Regions from separate parts of the Nonomuraea africana genome, predicted to be linked through region 3. Evidence: riboswitches for the same ligand, from Rfam matches in the RefSeq annotation. Region 3 holds a riboswitch; each other region holds the start of a gene.
What was found. Region 3 has a riboswitch for cyclic di-AMP ahead of H4W81_RS02960 (coiled-coil domain-containing protein). Riboswitches for the same ligand answer to the same signal wherever they lie in the genome.

Region 1: another riboswitch for cyclic di-AMP. It lies ahead of H4W81_RS47655 (hypothetical protein); the one in region 3 lies ahead of H4W81_RS02960 (coiled-coil domain-containing protein).
Region 2: another riboswitch for cyclic di-AMP. It lies ahead of H4W81_RS09000 (CHAP domain-containing protein); the one in region 3 lies ahead of H4W81_RS02960 (coiled-coil domain-containing protein).
Region 4: another riboswitch for cyclic di-AMP. It lies ahead of H4W81_RS08165 (CHAP domain-containing protein); the one in region 3 lies ahead of H4W81_RS02960 (coiled-coil domain-containing protein).

Annotation. Positions count from the first base shown of each region.
Region 1 covers NZ_JADBEF010000001.1:5,792,496-5,795,875, forward strand. Annotated here, with positions in the region: gene H4W81_RS27460 (hypothetical protein) at 1-156, shown strand, start outside; gene H4W81_RS27465 (alpha/beta fold hydrolase) at 113-985, opposite strand; gene H4W81_RS47655 (hypothetical protein) at 1,041-1,913, opposite strand; cyclic di-AMP (ydaO/yuaA leader) riboswitch at 2,098-2,232, opposite strand; gene H4W81_RS27475 (DUF5302 domain-containing protein) at 2,732-2,935, opposite strand; gene H4W81_RS27480 (universal stress protein) at 3,061-3,380, opposite strand, start outside.
Region 2 covers NZ_JADBEF010000001.1:1,955,524-1,958,903, forward strand. Annotated here, with positions in the region: gene H4W81_RS08990 (BlaI/MecI/CopY family transcriptional regulator) at 232-621, shown strand; gene H4W81_RS08995 (M56 family metallopeptidase) at 624-1,538, shown strand; cyclic di-AMP (ydaO/yuaA leader) riboswitch at 1,668-1,836, shown strand; gene H4W81_RS09000 (CHAP domain-containing protein) at 1,864-2,637, shown strand; gene H4W81_RS09005 (TetR/AcrR family transcriptional regulator) at 2,731-3,330, opposite strand.
Region 3 covers NZ_JADBEF010000001.1:651,599-654,978, reverse strand. Annotated here, with positions in the region: gene H4W81_RS02970 (DeoR/GlpR family DNA-binding transcription regulator) at 1-340, shown strand, start outside; gene galT (galactose-1-phosphate uridylyltransferase) at 337-1,398, shown strand; cyclic di-AMP (ydaO/yuaA leader) riboswitch at 1,466-1,604, shown strand; gene H4W81_RS02960 (coiled-coil domain-containing protein) at 1,608-2,561, shown strand; gene H4W81_RS02955 (cytochrome P450 family protein) at 2,660-3,380, shown strand, end outside.
Region 4 covers NZ_JADBEF010000001.1:1,771,761-1,775,140, reverse strand. Annotated here, with positions in the region: gene H4W81_RS08180 (aldo/keto reductase) at 1-28, shown strand, start outside; gene H4W81_RS08175 (Gfo/Idh/MocA family protein) at 114-1,073, shown strand; gene H4W81_RS08170 (SEL1-like repeat protein) at 1,054-1,515, opposite strand; cyclic di-AMP (ydaO/yuaA leader) riboswitch at 1,651-1,785, shown strand; gene H4W81_RS08165 (CHAP domain-containing protein) at 1,803-2,507, shown strand; gene H4W81_RS08160 (RNA 2'-phosphotransferase) at 2,790-3,329, opposite strand.

The DNA of each region.
Region 1 (3,380 bases), 5.1 Mb from region 3:
GTGCGGGAGCTGGCGGCGGCCGATCTACTGGTCAAGCCGCGGCGCACCGCCGCGCTGCCCAGGCGCGTCTCCAAGCCGCCCGGCACCGAGGTGCGCCACCAGCCCGCCGACCTCAGCCTGCTGCTGCGGCTGAAGGCCGGGCTTGAAGGGCTGTGACCGCGTCCATGATCTCTCCCCACAGCGGGCGCGGCAGGTCGTGCCCCATGCCGGGATAGGTGAGCAGCGTGGCGCCGGGGATGGCGGCGGCGGTGGCCCTGCCACCGGAGATCTGCACCAGCGGGTCGGCCTCGCCATGGATCACCAGGGCGGGCAGGTCCAGCCCGCCCAGCCTCTCGGTACGGTCACCGGAGGCGAGGATCGCGGCGAGCTGGCGGGTGGTCCCCGCGGGGTCGTAGGAGCGGTCGTAGGCCAGGCCCGCGACCTTCGCGACGCGCTCGCGGTCCATCTCGTAGCCGGGCGAGCCGATCACCGCCCAGATCTCCAGCGCCCGCTCGACGGCGGTCGCCCTGTCGGGCGCGGGCGGCGAGAACAGCGCGGCCATGGCCTCGGGCGTGGGCGGGCCCGCCTCCGGGCTGGGCGTGGACATGATCGAGGTGAGCGTGAGCACCCTGCCGGGATGGCCGATGGCGAGCGCCTGGGCGATCATGCCGCCCATCGAGACGCCCAGCACGTGGGCGGCCTGCCAGCCGAGCGCGTCCATGAGGCCGGCCGCGTCGTCCGCCATGTCGCTCAGCAGGTACGGCGCGGCCGCGCCTGGAGCGGGCTCGGGCACCCCCGCGTCGGTGAGATGGGTGGAGAGCCCCACGTCGCGGTTGTCGTACCTGACGACCTGGTTCCCCCTGGACGCCAAAAGCTCGCAGAACTCCTCGTCCCAGTGGACGAGCTGCGAGCCGAGCCCCATGATCAGCAGGAGCGGGCGGTCACCAGGGGTGCCGAAGGTGTCGTAGGCGATCTCGATGCCGTTGCTCTTCGCCATGAGCGTCATGCGGAACAGAATGACATTCTGTTCCGCATGACGGCAAGGCTGTCCGGCGGCGGTCCTAGCGGCGGACGGCCTTGCGGATCCGGCCGCGGCTCAGGAAGCCGGCGCCGCCCACGACCGCGAGGCCGCCGACGAGGGCGAGCGCGGTGCCGGTGTGGGAGGTGTCGGTCTCGGCCGCGGCGGCGGCGACGTTGGCGTCCAGCGTGGCGGGCGCGGCGGCCACGGCCTTCTCGGCCGCCTTGGCCTCCTCGGCCTTCTTCGCCGCCGCGACCTTCAGCGCGGCGACCTTCTCGGCCTCGGCCTTCTTCTTGGCCTCCGCGGCCTTCTCGGCCTCGGCCTTCTTGGCCGCGACGGCGACCATGTCCACGGGGGGCTTGGCCGGGTTGGTGTCCTTGCGGCCCCACGCGCCGGTGGAGAAGGCGACGGGGTGGTTCTTCTTGCCCACGCCGTTGCCCCACTTGGTGATGACGTACTGGACCTTGATGTGGCCGGCGCCGCCGTTGCCGTCCACGCCCAGCGTGCTGGAGTTGAACGTGCCGCCGGTCAGGTCGGCGAAGGTCTTGGCGTCGAGATCGAGCATGATGCCGTTGTTCGAGGGGTTGCCGGGACCGCGGTCACCGATGAAGAACGGGGCCTTCTTGCCCTTGTAGATGACGTAGCCCTCGGTCATGAGGGGCCAGCTCGGGCTGGCGGCCAGGCCCTTGCGCATCGAGATGCCACTGGCGGGCAGACCGGTGTCACCGGCGCGGCCGGAGGCGTCGTCCCAGTAGTAGGAGGCGGTGGTGGATCCCTTGAGGAGGGTCCGCTGCTCGGTGGCCTGGCTGATGTCGGGAGCGGTGGGCTCGGCGAAAGCGGCGGTGGCGCCGGCGCCGACGGTCAGGGCGGTGGTGACGAGCAGGGCGGAAACGCGCATGCCGAAGCGGGCGGTCATGAAAGTCCTTTGGTTGAGGCAATGGGAATGCCGCGCTCAAAGAGAGATCAGGCAAAGGCGTAGCCGGGCACAGGCCGAACGGACGCTACGCGGAGCGCGGAAAAGGGGGGAAGTGAAAGGGGGGCCGCTCTAGCAGGCGGCAGGCGTTATCGCGAAGGGGGCGTGGCGGTAGTGCATGGGGGTCTGGTCCTCTCCATCTCGCCTACCGGGTTAGCTGACGGGTTCGGGCGTGGAGATGCCCTACCGGCCCGTGGGCCGGATTCACCCCAATGAGATGGGTCCCCGGTTCCCGCACTGCGGGATTCGGCGCCAGCCGGCCTGCCTTCCTGGTGAAGGGCAAGGTCACCAGCTGGTAACGCAATGGACTCTAGGGGCAAAACACCCCAAAGGCAAAAGCAAACCCATGAATTGGGTAGAAGATCTACCCTTTATCGTCATGATTCGACAGGGTTGCTGTCGCCCGAAACCCCTGGGAAACCATGGAATGCGCGCATTCTGATCATTAATACGATCTAGCAAGGAAAATCATGAAATTCCTTGGCGAACGGCAGCCTGTTGCGCCCGCCGTACGGGGGGAACGGGGTGCGCGAGGTCACACTTCGGGGCGCTTTTCGGCCGCCCGCGCGCCATCGCCGGGTTGACCCTCGCTCGGCCCAGCGGGAGGTAAAGGACTCACTCCGGCGGCAGGTAAAGGGAGCACCTCATGCCGCCCCTGCCGTGGTCGGCCACTCGTCTCGCGACCCTCCAGCCGATGGGCGAGGGTCCGGCGAGATCCGGGGAGGGTACGGCAAGCCGTACCCTCCCCTGGAGACCAGGCGTCAGCCGCCGCTCTTACGACGGAAGGTCCGCTTGTTCGAAGCGGGACCGTGGGCGCCATGGATCTTCGACGGATCCTTCCCCCTGCCGCCCGCGACCGAGTCGGCGTGCTGGTTGTTCTTGCGCTCCAGCGCCTCGCGGAACTTCCGCTTCAGCTCATCCTCGGGGGCCTCGGTGGGCTCGGGTTCCGCAGGTGTTTCAGCCATCAGGACCTCCTGGTCTTGGGGACAGAGACAGCTTCGCACGACCGCGCGCACGCCGCGAAACCGGCTCGTCCCATGAGAACCTCGCCGAGGCCGGACCGACGGCCCCGGTCCCGCGCTCCGAGGGGTCAGCAGCCGACCACGGCCACCGGACAGCGCGCGTGGCGCAGCAGCGTGTGAGAGGCGGGCGTGGACAGTCCGACGAGCCCGCCGTGCGCGCCGACCACCACCATGGCGGCCCGCTCGGACGCCTCGACGAGCAACCTCTCGCGATCGCGCTCGTGATGCGTGTCCTGGATCACCAGGACGTCGGGGAAGGCCTCCTTCCACCCGCCGAGGACCTCGGCCATCAGGCGGCGTTCCTCCCGCGAGAGGTCCTCGTGCGGGCGCGGCCTGGGGTGCGACCAGGGATGCACGGCTCTGAGCGGAGTCTCGCGGAGCGCGGCCT
Region 2 (3,380 bases), 1.3 Mb from region 3:
AGGGTTCATCAACGTCGCCGACCGAAACCCCCTCGTGAGCTGCTGTTCGGCGATCCAAACTTTACCTTCGGCGGTACTCTCCACCGGCCCACGGGGTGCATCAGCCCGCTGTGATCGTTCGGAGGCGTTTCACGCCCCCATACGGACATATTTGTGGCGGCATGATTGCTTCTGAGACCCTCGGTAACAGTCATGAGGGCGCAGCGAAGGGCCATGGGAGAGTGACGGGTGATGGCGGAGTTCGGCCCGCTTGAGCAGGCAATCATGGAAGCACTGTGGACGGCGAACGGGCCGCTCCTGATCCGCGAACTGCTCGATCAGATCAACCGCGGAAGGGACAAACCTCTCGCCTACACCACGGTTCAGACAGTCACCGACAGGCTCGCCCGGAAGGGCTTCGTCACTCGCAGGCCCGTGGGGATCGCCATCGCCTACACGGCCGTGGCCAGCCGCGAGGAACATGTCGTGGCAGTCATGCTCGAGGCGCTGGCCAACCTGCCGGAGCGAGGGCCTGCTCTCGCCAGATTCGCCGAGAGCGTCGACCCTGACGACGCCCAACGACTTCTCGACGCCCTCACGTACCGCTCGTCGGACATCAACGAAAAGCGTGAGGCGCCGTGACGATGATCGTCGCCGGCCTGGTCGTCGCCCTATATTTGATCAGCCAGTGGGCGGGGCCGGTCCTCGCGCGTGCCACATGGCCCTCTCGTCGGCCGGCGACGGCTGTGGTTCTGTGGGTGAGCCTCCTCGCCGCCATGGCCGTTGTTTTGCTCACCTTGACGCTCATGATTCTCGCCTGGCCGCCGGGACCGCTGCACAGGTGGTTCGAGCACCTGCGTTCCTGTATGCCAGGTCACACTCATGTCGGAGAACTGGCCGCATTAGCCGTCGCGGTGGTGGGTGGTGGCTGGCTCCTGCTGGCCGCGTGGCGAGGGATGACCCGCGTCAGCCGTACGGTCACCGAACGACGGCGACACCACGAGATGGTTCAGCTGATCGCGCGGTATCCCGACAGCCCCAGGGACGTCTGCCTCATCGAGCATCCCTTCGCGCTCATCTACTGCCTGCCGAGGCGGGCGCGGCCGATCGTGATGACCACCGGTCTGCTGAAGCAACTGGACGGCGCGCAGGTGGAGGCTGTACTGGAGCACGAACGGTGCCATCTCCAGCACCGTCATCACCTGGTGCTCGCCGTCGCGGACGCCATGCGCACGGCACTTCCGTGGTCGGCGACCGTGAAGCACGCCGTGACCGAGCTCTCAACGCTGGTCGAGATGGTGGCGGACGACGCGGCCGTCCGGCGGTGCGGGGTGGCCCCGGTCGTCGACGCGCTCCACCGGCTCACTCCCGTGACGGGACCGACCGGGAGTCTGGGGGCGGGTGACGAGTCGGGGCGGCGGATGAAGCAACGAATCGCTCGACTTGAGGCAGGCCGTGGGCAGGCTCGCCACCCCGGCCCGAGAGCCGTGCTCCTGCTGTCCCTGGCAACTCTGTCCGGCGTCCTGCTCGCCGCCGTTGCCCTGCACCTTCCCTGTTGACAGCGAGTAAGCGGCCAAGCAGCGATTGGTAGATCTTTTGTGCCTATTGCTGCGGTTTGGTCAAGGAATCGCTACCTTCCTCCTACATCGCACGTACTGATCGGCGACTTGCCTTCACCCCCGAGGGCGGCCGGTCGGCCGCCGAATCCCAGCGGTGACGGGCACGCCCGTCACGGGAACCGGGGACCCACTTGGCGTGGAGCGATCCATGCCCGGGGTGAATCCACCATGCGTGGTGGTAGGGCGACTCCTGGCCCGAACCCGTCAGCTAACCCGGTAGGCGGTGAAGGAGAAAGGGCCATTCCCCCACCTCATGCCATCAATCGTGGAAGGGCTGCTTGAGGCTGCCCAAAAGGATCTCGGTTACCGGGAACAGAGCAACGGCTACACCAAGTTCGGCGACTGGTACTACGCCAACGTGGACCAGAGCGACTCCTACTTCAAGACCGCGCCTTGGTGCGACATGTTCATCACCTGGGCCGCCCATCAGGCCGGTGTCCAGGAGTACGTCGGAGAGTTCGCGTCCACCGTCGACCACGCGAAGTGGTTCAAGCAGCAGGGCGCGTGGAGCGACCAGCCCGAACCCGGGGCCCTCGTCTTCTATGACTGGTCCGGCTCGGACAGCGTCGAAGGCATCGACCATGTCGGAATCGTCGAGCGGGTGGACGGAGCCAAGATCTTCACGATCGAGGGCAACGTCGACCGGGTGTGGCTCAAGCGCAAGGAGCGCGATCAGAGCAAGGTCGTCGGCTACGGCCTGCCTCGGAAGGTGCAGGAGAACAGCGGCGCGCTCGACGAGGTCGTCGCCGAAGAAGGCGAGGGCGCTGCGGTCGGCGCAGCACCCTCACCCCCGGTGAAGGCCCCACCGGTGCAGAACGTGTCCGCATCGGCGCAACAAGCGTTCGTCAACGTGACGTCGGCGAGCTCCAGCGGGCTTCCGCAGATTCAGGACGCGACCGCGCCGGCCGCCGTGCTCGTCGCTCTGCTGTGCACCGCTGTGGTCGTCAAGCGCGTCCGGGACAGGCAATCGGCTCAGGTGGCGGCGGCGGTTGGCCGACACCGCCGACCAGCCGGGCGGCACCGGGGATTGCTCGCATAGGGTTCCTTCTCCGGTCGGGCCTCACGGCCCGGCCGGAGAAACCCTCGAAGGACAGGCCTGCTGTCTACGTGTCATGTTGCGCGAAGATCCGTCCTAGCCGCGTGGAGAGACGCCCTCGGTGAGGGCGGTGGCGACCTTGCGTATGCGCTCGCGGAGATCCGGGGCATGGGGACCGCGAGTGAGCAGGAGCTGGTGCGCCGCACCCACCAGCGCGAGCGCCAGCGACTCGGTGTCTGCCTCGGCCGCGATCCTGCCGTGCTCCTTCTCTGCCTTCAGGTAGGCGGCGAATGCGCGCTCGCTGGCGTCGATCTCGAGGGTTCCTTGGCTGAGCGCCTCGCCCAGGTGGCTGAGGATCGCCGGCCTGGCCATCGCCAGGCCGGCGAGGGCCAGCAGATTGCCCGTGAGCAGGGTCTCGATGGCTGACATCAGGTTGTCCACGACGTCGCCGGTGCCCGCGAGGGTCGTGAGAGCCGACAGGGCCGCCCCCGCCTTGCCTGCTCGGTCGAGAAACAGCTCGGCCAGGAACCCGTCCATGTCGGAGAAGTGGTTGTAGAGCAGACCGGTCGCGCAGCCGGCCTCCTTGGTGACCGCCCTGCCCGTCAGCTCTGAGGGGCCCGCGCGCAGCAGGATCCGCTCGGCGGCGTCGAAAAGCTGCTGCCGTACGTCGGGGATCGCAACGCCACGCGGTGACATGACCACCAAATCTACCCGGGTGCGAGCAGGGCCGCCTGACCTGCCGGGCT
Region 3 (3,380 bases):
CCGCACGCCCTCCGACGCGCTCGTGGGGCCGGTCGCCGTGGCGGCCATCAGGAGGCTGCACGTCGACACCCTCTTCCTCGGCGTCCACGGCATGAGCGTGCACGCCGGATTCACCACACCGAACCTGCTGGAGTCGGAGACCGACAGGGAACTGGTCGCCTCGGCGCACCGCCTGGTCGTCCCCGCCGACCACACCAAGTGGGGCACGGTCGGCATCAGCACGATCGCGGAGCTGTCGGAGGCCGACGTCGTCATCAGCGACGCGGGCCTACCGGAGGCCGCGCGCAGGGAGCTGGCCGAGCGGGCCGGAGAACTGATCATCGCGGAGGACACGAAGTGAAGCGCACCATCGCGCACATGGCCGACGGCCGAGAGCTGATCTACTTCGATCGGCGCGACGACGCCGACCGGAGCGCGATCGACGAGCGCGAGCTGCCGCCCAGGCCCGTGGCCTCCGAGCTGCGTTACGACCCGCTCACCGAGGAGTGGGTGGCGATGGCGGGCCACCGCCAGACCCGCACCTTCCTGCCGCCCGCCGACGAGTGCCCGCTGTGCCCCTCCACGCCGGGCAAGCTGACGGAGATCCCCGCCTCGTCCTACGACGTGGTGGTCTTCGAGAACCGCTTTCCCAGCTTCTCCACGAATCTCGGCAGCTACGCCGAGGCCGGCGGCCTCAGCGAGGTCCGTCCCGGCGTGGGGCGTTGCGAGGTGGTCTGCTTCGCCTCCGACCACACCTCCTCCTTCTCCCGGCTCACCGACGAGCAGGTCGAGCTGGTCATGGAGGCGTGGGCAGACCGTACGGCGGAGCTGTCCGAGATCCCGGGCGTCGAGCAGGTCTTCTGCTTCGAGAACAGGGGCGCCGAGATCGGCATCACGCTGGCCCACCCGCACGGCCAGATCTACGCCTACCCCTACGTCACCCCCCGCACCCGGCAGCACCTGGCCGCCGCCGCCAAGCGACCTGGCCTCTTCGCAGGGGTGCTGGCCGCCGAGCGGGTCGGCGAGCGCGTGGTCGCCGCCAACGAGCACTGGACCGCGTTCGTGCCCGCCGCCGCGCGTTACCCGTTCGAGGTGCACCTCTACCCGCACCGCCAGGTGCCCGACCTGGCCGCGCTCACCCAGGAGGAGCGCGCCGCGTTCGGTCCGGTCTACACCAGGGTGCTGCGGGCGCTCGACGGGTTGTTCGGGGTGGTCATGCCGTACGTCGCCGCCTGGCACCAGGCCCCCGTACGGCAGGGCCGTGATCTCGCCTATCTTCACATGGAGCTGTTCAGCATCCGCAGGGCGCCGGGCAAGCTGAAGTACCTGGCGGGCTCGGAGTCGGCGATGGGGGCTTTCGTCAACGACGTGCTGCCCGAGGAGGCCGCGCAGCTACTTCGATCACAGGTAGATCACTAATTGATCTCCGCTTGGAGTCGCATTACCGGCGTTTTACTACTAATATCCCTCTGACATCGGCTTTCACAGCCGTTGCACGCCTAATCCCGGGCAAGTCGCCCGGGAGCCGGGGACCCATGCACCTGGGGTGAATCCACGTTCCGTGGTAGGGCCACATCTCCCGCCCGAACCCGTCAGCTAACCCGGTCGGCAGACGGAGAGGATCATTCGTGGCGTCCCCCACGTCTCGTTTCGCCTGCGCCGCCATCGCCGCGCTTTCCCTCGTTCTCGGCACCGCCTCCGTCTCCTCGGCTGACCCCAAGCCGTCGGAGAAGGAGTTGCGGGCCGAGCTGAAGAAGCTCAACACCAAGGTCGACCAGCTCATCGAGAGCTACAACGCCAAGCGGGTCGCGCTGGCCGAGGCGCAGAAGGCGGCCGCGGCGGCCAAGGAGCGCCTGGCCGCCGCCGAGCAGACGCTCGCCAAGGCGGAGAACGTCGCCTCGCAGATCACCGAGATGCGCTACCAGGCCAATGCCCCGGACCTGCCCACCCTTATGTACACCCCCGATCTGACCAGCGCCGCGCTCATGGAACAGCTGAGCGCCGAGCAGAACGCCGTCGTGCAGAACGTCGCCGCCGCCCGCGACGTGCAGAAGCAGGCGGCCACCGAGGCCACGGCCCTGGCCGACGAGATCGACGAGCAGGCCGACCAGGTCGCCGACGATCGGAAGGAGGCCGAGGGCATGATCGACGAGATCGAGAAGAAGCTCCAGAACCTCGTCCCGACCGGTCCCGGCCGTAAGGCCGACGGCAGCTGGGCGCCCGAGCTGCCGTCAGGGTCCGACAACATCACGCCGCGCACCCGGCTCATGCGCGACGAGATCAAGAAGGCCTTCAACCTGCCGTTCGAGGTGGGGTGCTACCGGGTCGACAACAACGGCGAGCACCCGCTGGGGCGCGCCTGCGACTTCATGATGAGCTCGGGCGGCAGCTCCCCCACGGGCGCCAACCAGGCGCTCGGCGACCAGATCGCGGCCTGGGCGCTGAAGAACCAGAGCCGCCTCGGCGTGAAGTACGTCATCTGGCGGCAGCGGATCAACAGCGGCGGCGGCTGGCGCTCGATGTCCGACAGGGGAAGCATCACCGCCAACCACTACGACCACGTGCACATCTCGATGCACTGATCCTTCCTTGCCCGGAGGGGTCGGCAGGCGTACGTTTGACTCGATGACCAGATTTCTCATTCCGGTCACGAGAGGCGACGATGGACACCGTCAACCTGATGGATCCCGCACTGCTGGCCGACCCCTTCAGGGGCTTCTCCAGAGTCAGGGAGGAGGCGCCGATCGCGCGCGCCTCCTTCCCCGGCCAGGACACCCCGGTCTGGCTGGTCACCCGGTACGAGGACGTCAAGACCGTGCTCGGCGACCACCGCTTCGTCAACAACCCGGCCTCCATCCCCGGCGGCGACGTCCCCGACCTGCGCGAGAAGCTCGTCAAGGCCCGCGGGATCCCTGACGAGTACGTCGGCTACCTCACCGACGGCATCCTCGACTCCGACGGCGACGACCATCTCAGGCTGCGCAGGCTGGTCTCGCGGGCCTTCACCGCCAGGCGCGTCGTGGAGATGCGTCCACGGGTGGAGGAGATCAGCGACAGGCTGCTCGACTCGCTGCCCGGCGACCGCGTCGTCGACCTCGTCGAGGAGTACGCCTACCCGCTGCCGATCACGGTCATCTGCGAGCTCGTCGGCATCCCCGAGGGCGACCGCCCGCTGTGGCGCGGCTGGGGATCCAGGATGGTGTCCATGGCGCCAGGCGCCCTGACCGAGCCGCTGATCAGCATGATCGACTACATCCGCGACCTGATCCCGCGCCGCCGCGCCGTGCCCGCCGACGACCTGCTCACCGGGCTCATCAGGGCGCACGACGACGACGAGGACCGCTTCACCGACGCCGAGCTGATCACGATGGTGGTCACGCTCGTCCTCGCCGGGCACGAGA
Region 4 (3,380 bases), 1.1 Mb from region 3:
CCCTGCCACCTTCGACTGGATGGGCTGAGGGCTCCGCTCCCGGGACGGCTCGCGCCCGCCCGGCGTGCGCCGTCCCGCGATCCTTCATGATTGATCGATGAAGGAGGACTCTCATGGCTGATCTGGCTTGGGGAATCGCGGCGACCGGTGGGATCGCCAGGACGGTCGGCGCGGTGATCGCCGCCGAGCCCGGGATGCGGGTGGCCGCGGTCGGCTCGCGCGATCTGGGCAGGGCGACGGAGCTGGCCGCGACCCTGGGCGCGGACTCGGCCTACGGCTCCTACGCCGACCTGTGCGCCGATCCGGCGGTGGACGTGGTCTACGTGGCCACCCCGCACGCCCAGCACCTGGAGGTGGCCGAGGCGGCGATCGCGGCGGGCAAGGCGGTGCTGTGCGAGAAGCCGCTGGCCGCCTCGCTGGCCGACGCGGAGCGCATGGTGAAGCTGGCCAGGCAGGCCGGCGTGTTCCTGATGGAAGCGATGTGGATGCGGTTCAACCCCCTGATCAGGGGGCTGCTGACCGAGGAGCGGTTCGGCGCGCTGCGCTCGGTCCAGGCGTCGTTCGGGTTCGTCCTGCCGTACGAGGAGAAGCACCGCCTCTGGAACCCTGCGCTGGGCGGCGGGGTCCTGCTCGACCTGGGCATCTATCCGTTCGGGCTGGCGCATCTGCTGCTCGGCGAGCCGGCTGAGACGCATCTCACAGGATCGCTCGGTCCCTCTGGTGTCGACGCCGAGGTGGGGGCGCTGCTGACCTACGAGGGCGGGGCTCGCGCGCTGCTCGACACCTCGTTGATCAGTCCGCTGGCCAACACCGCGACCGTGGTGGGCACGGGGCTGCGCGCCGACATCGCCGCGCCGTTCTGGGCGCCGCAGCGCGTCACGCTGTCGGGTCCCGGCTTCGAGACCGAGGAACGCGTTCTTGACCCTTCGTCGAACGGCTACGCGGGCGAGATCCGCGAGGTGCGCGAGGCGCTGCGGGAGGGCAGGACGGAGAGCGCGATCATGCCGCTGGACGAGAGCCTGGCGATGATGCGGATGCTGGAGGAGGCGCGGGTCAGGCTGGGTGCTCGCTGAGCGCCTCGAGGTTCGCGCGGGCCCGCGCGGCGGCCTCCTCGTGGCCCGAGCCGACCGCCATCAGGTAGTGGCCGCGGGCCCTCGTGCGGTCGCCGGCCCGGTCCTCCAGGAGTCCCAGGTTGAACATCGCCCGGGGCGCGGCCTCGGCGTGGCCACTTTCCACGGCCTTTGCGTACCAGTGACGTGCCGCCTCGGCGTTGCCGCAGCCCTCTTCCAGGACGCCCAGATTGAACATCGCCCGGGGGGTGCCGGCCCTGCCGTACCAGTGGCGGGCCTCGTCGACACGGCCGTCCTCATCCTCGATGAGGGCGAGGTTGAAGGCCGCCCTGCGGGCGGCCTCCTGGTGCCCTGATTCGATCGCCAGGAGATACCATCTGCGTGCTTCGCGTGGACGGCGTCCGTCCTCCTGCAGGCCGTGGTTGAACAGGTCCTGGGGCGACATGACCTGACCGTAGATGATCGCGGGACCTTTATCAATTTGTATCCAACTTGCCTCATGTATTACCTTGGGGTCACTCGAGGCATAAACCCGGACTAACCGGACATTGCCTGACATTGCAGATCATCACAGGCCCCCTGCCTGTGACCGCTGAATCCGCACCATGCGGAACCGGGGACCCAATCCTTCTGGGGTGAATCGGCACACCGTGCCGTAGGGCAGCTTCACGTCCGAACCCGTCAGCTAACCCGGTAAGCGGCATGAAGCTAAGCAAGGAGAGTCCCCCTTTCATGGCCAAGCACCGTCGTAGCCGTGCCCCCAAGCTGTCCTACGCCCACGCCGCCCTCGGCGCAGCGGTGGTCGCAGGTTCGCTGGTTCCCACGCAGGCCGCCCAGGCCGACACCGCTCCCGCCCCCCAGGACAAGTCCCACGTGGCCGCAATGGCCGCACAGAAGACCGACGGCAAGCAGGCCGCCGTCAAGCAGCGCATCCCCGCCATGCCCACCGCCTCTGCCGTCCTCGCCGCGGCTAAGAAGCAGATCGGCATCAAGGAGAACGCCTCCGGCGGTGGCACCAAGTTCCAGGACTGGTACGTCAACTCCCCCCGCGCCAGGGAGACCGTCGCTCGTGACGGCGGCAGCCCCCGTGCCTACGCCAACGCCGCGTGGTGCGCGATGTTCGTCTCGTGGGTCGGCGAGATGACCGGCGCCCGTCCCCAGGTCGGATGGGACGCCTACACCGTGACCCACGCCAAGTGGTTCAAGGCCAACAAGCGCTGGGGCACCACCCCCAAGCCCGGCGCGGTCGTCTTCTTCTCGTGGAGCGGCGGCAAGAGCATCAGCTCCATCAACCACGTCGGGTTCGTCGAGAAGGACAACGGCAACGGCACGATCACCACGATCGAGGGCAACACCGGTAACGGTGCCGTCGAGCAGCGGGTGCGTCCGAAGTCGCAGGTCGTAGGGTACGGCTACCCGCAGTACTCGGGCGCGTAGTCCGCTCGCGACTCCCCTGCCCCGGCCGCCGGGGGCACCTCTCCAGCTGAGGGGCGTCCCCGGCGGCCGGGGTTTTGCCTGAGTCGGTAAGGGTGTTCCCGGCCGCTCCGGGATTGCATGACCTTGGCGAGCGAGACGGCCACGGATCATCGGGGCCGCACTGCCGCACCCCACTTCTCACCCCGGCGAACGCCTTGGGGATCTGCGGCCTGGGAACCTCCACCCCCGGCCGTCATCCGGGGCACCCCCTCTGACTCCCAGGAACCCCGCAGGCCTGATCCGTCAGCCGGGAAAGCGGAGGAACTCCGGCGGGACGGCGTCGGCCAGCCACACCCCGTTGGCGCTGACCCTGAACTCGTGTCCACCCGCGTGCATCTCCCCCGAGGCGACGACCAGCATCACCGGAGTCCCCCGGCGAGCGCCGACCCGCTCGGCCGTGGCGCGGTCGGCCGAGAGGTGGACGTACTGCCTCGACATCGGCAGCAACCCCGACGCCTTGATGGCCGCCAGGCTGCGGGGAGCGGTCCCGTGGTAAAGGATCGCGGGAGGCTCGACGGGCGGCAAACCGAGATCCACGGCGACCGAGTGACCCTGGCTCGCTCTGATCAGGTCGCCCGCGATGGCGTACCGCTGCTTGTCGTTGTCGGAGACCGCCCGGGAGAGCTCGTCCCTGGTGATGGGGAAGCCGTCCCTGGCCGCGGCGTCCAGCAACTCGTCGATCGGGACCCAGCCCTGCGCGTCGAGCGTGATCCCGATGGCGCCGGGGTCATGGCGCAGGTGTTTGGCGAGGTACTTCGAGATCCGCACGGTCCGGTCCGTCATGCGGGCATTGTTTCCTACCTCGCCGGCCGACGGGGAGTCCCGCGCCTCCCC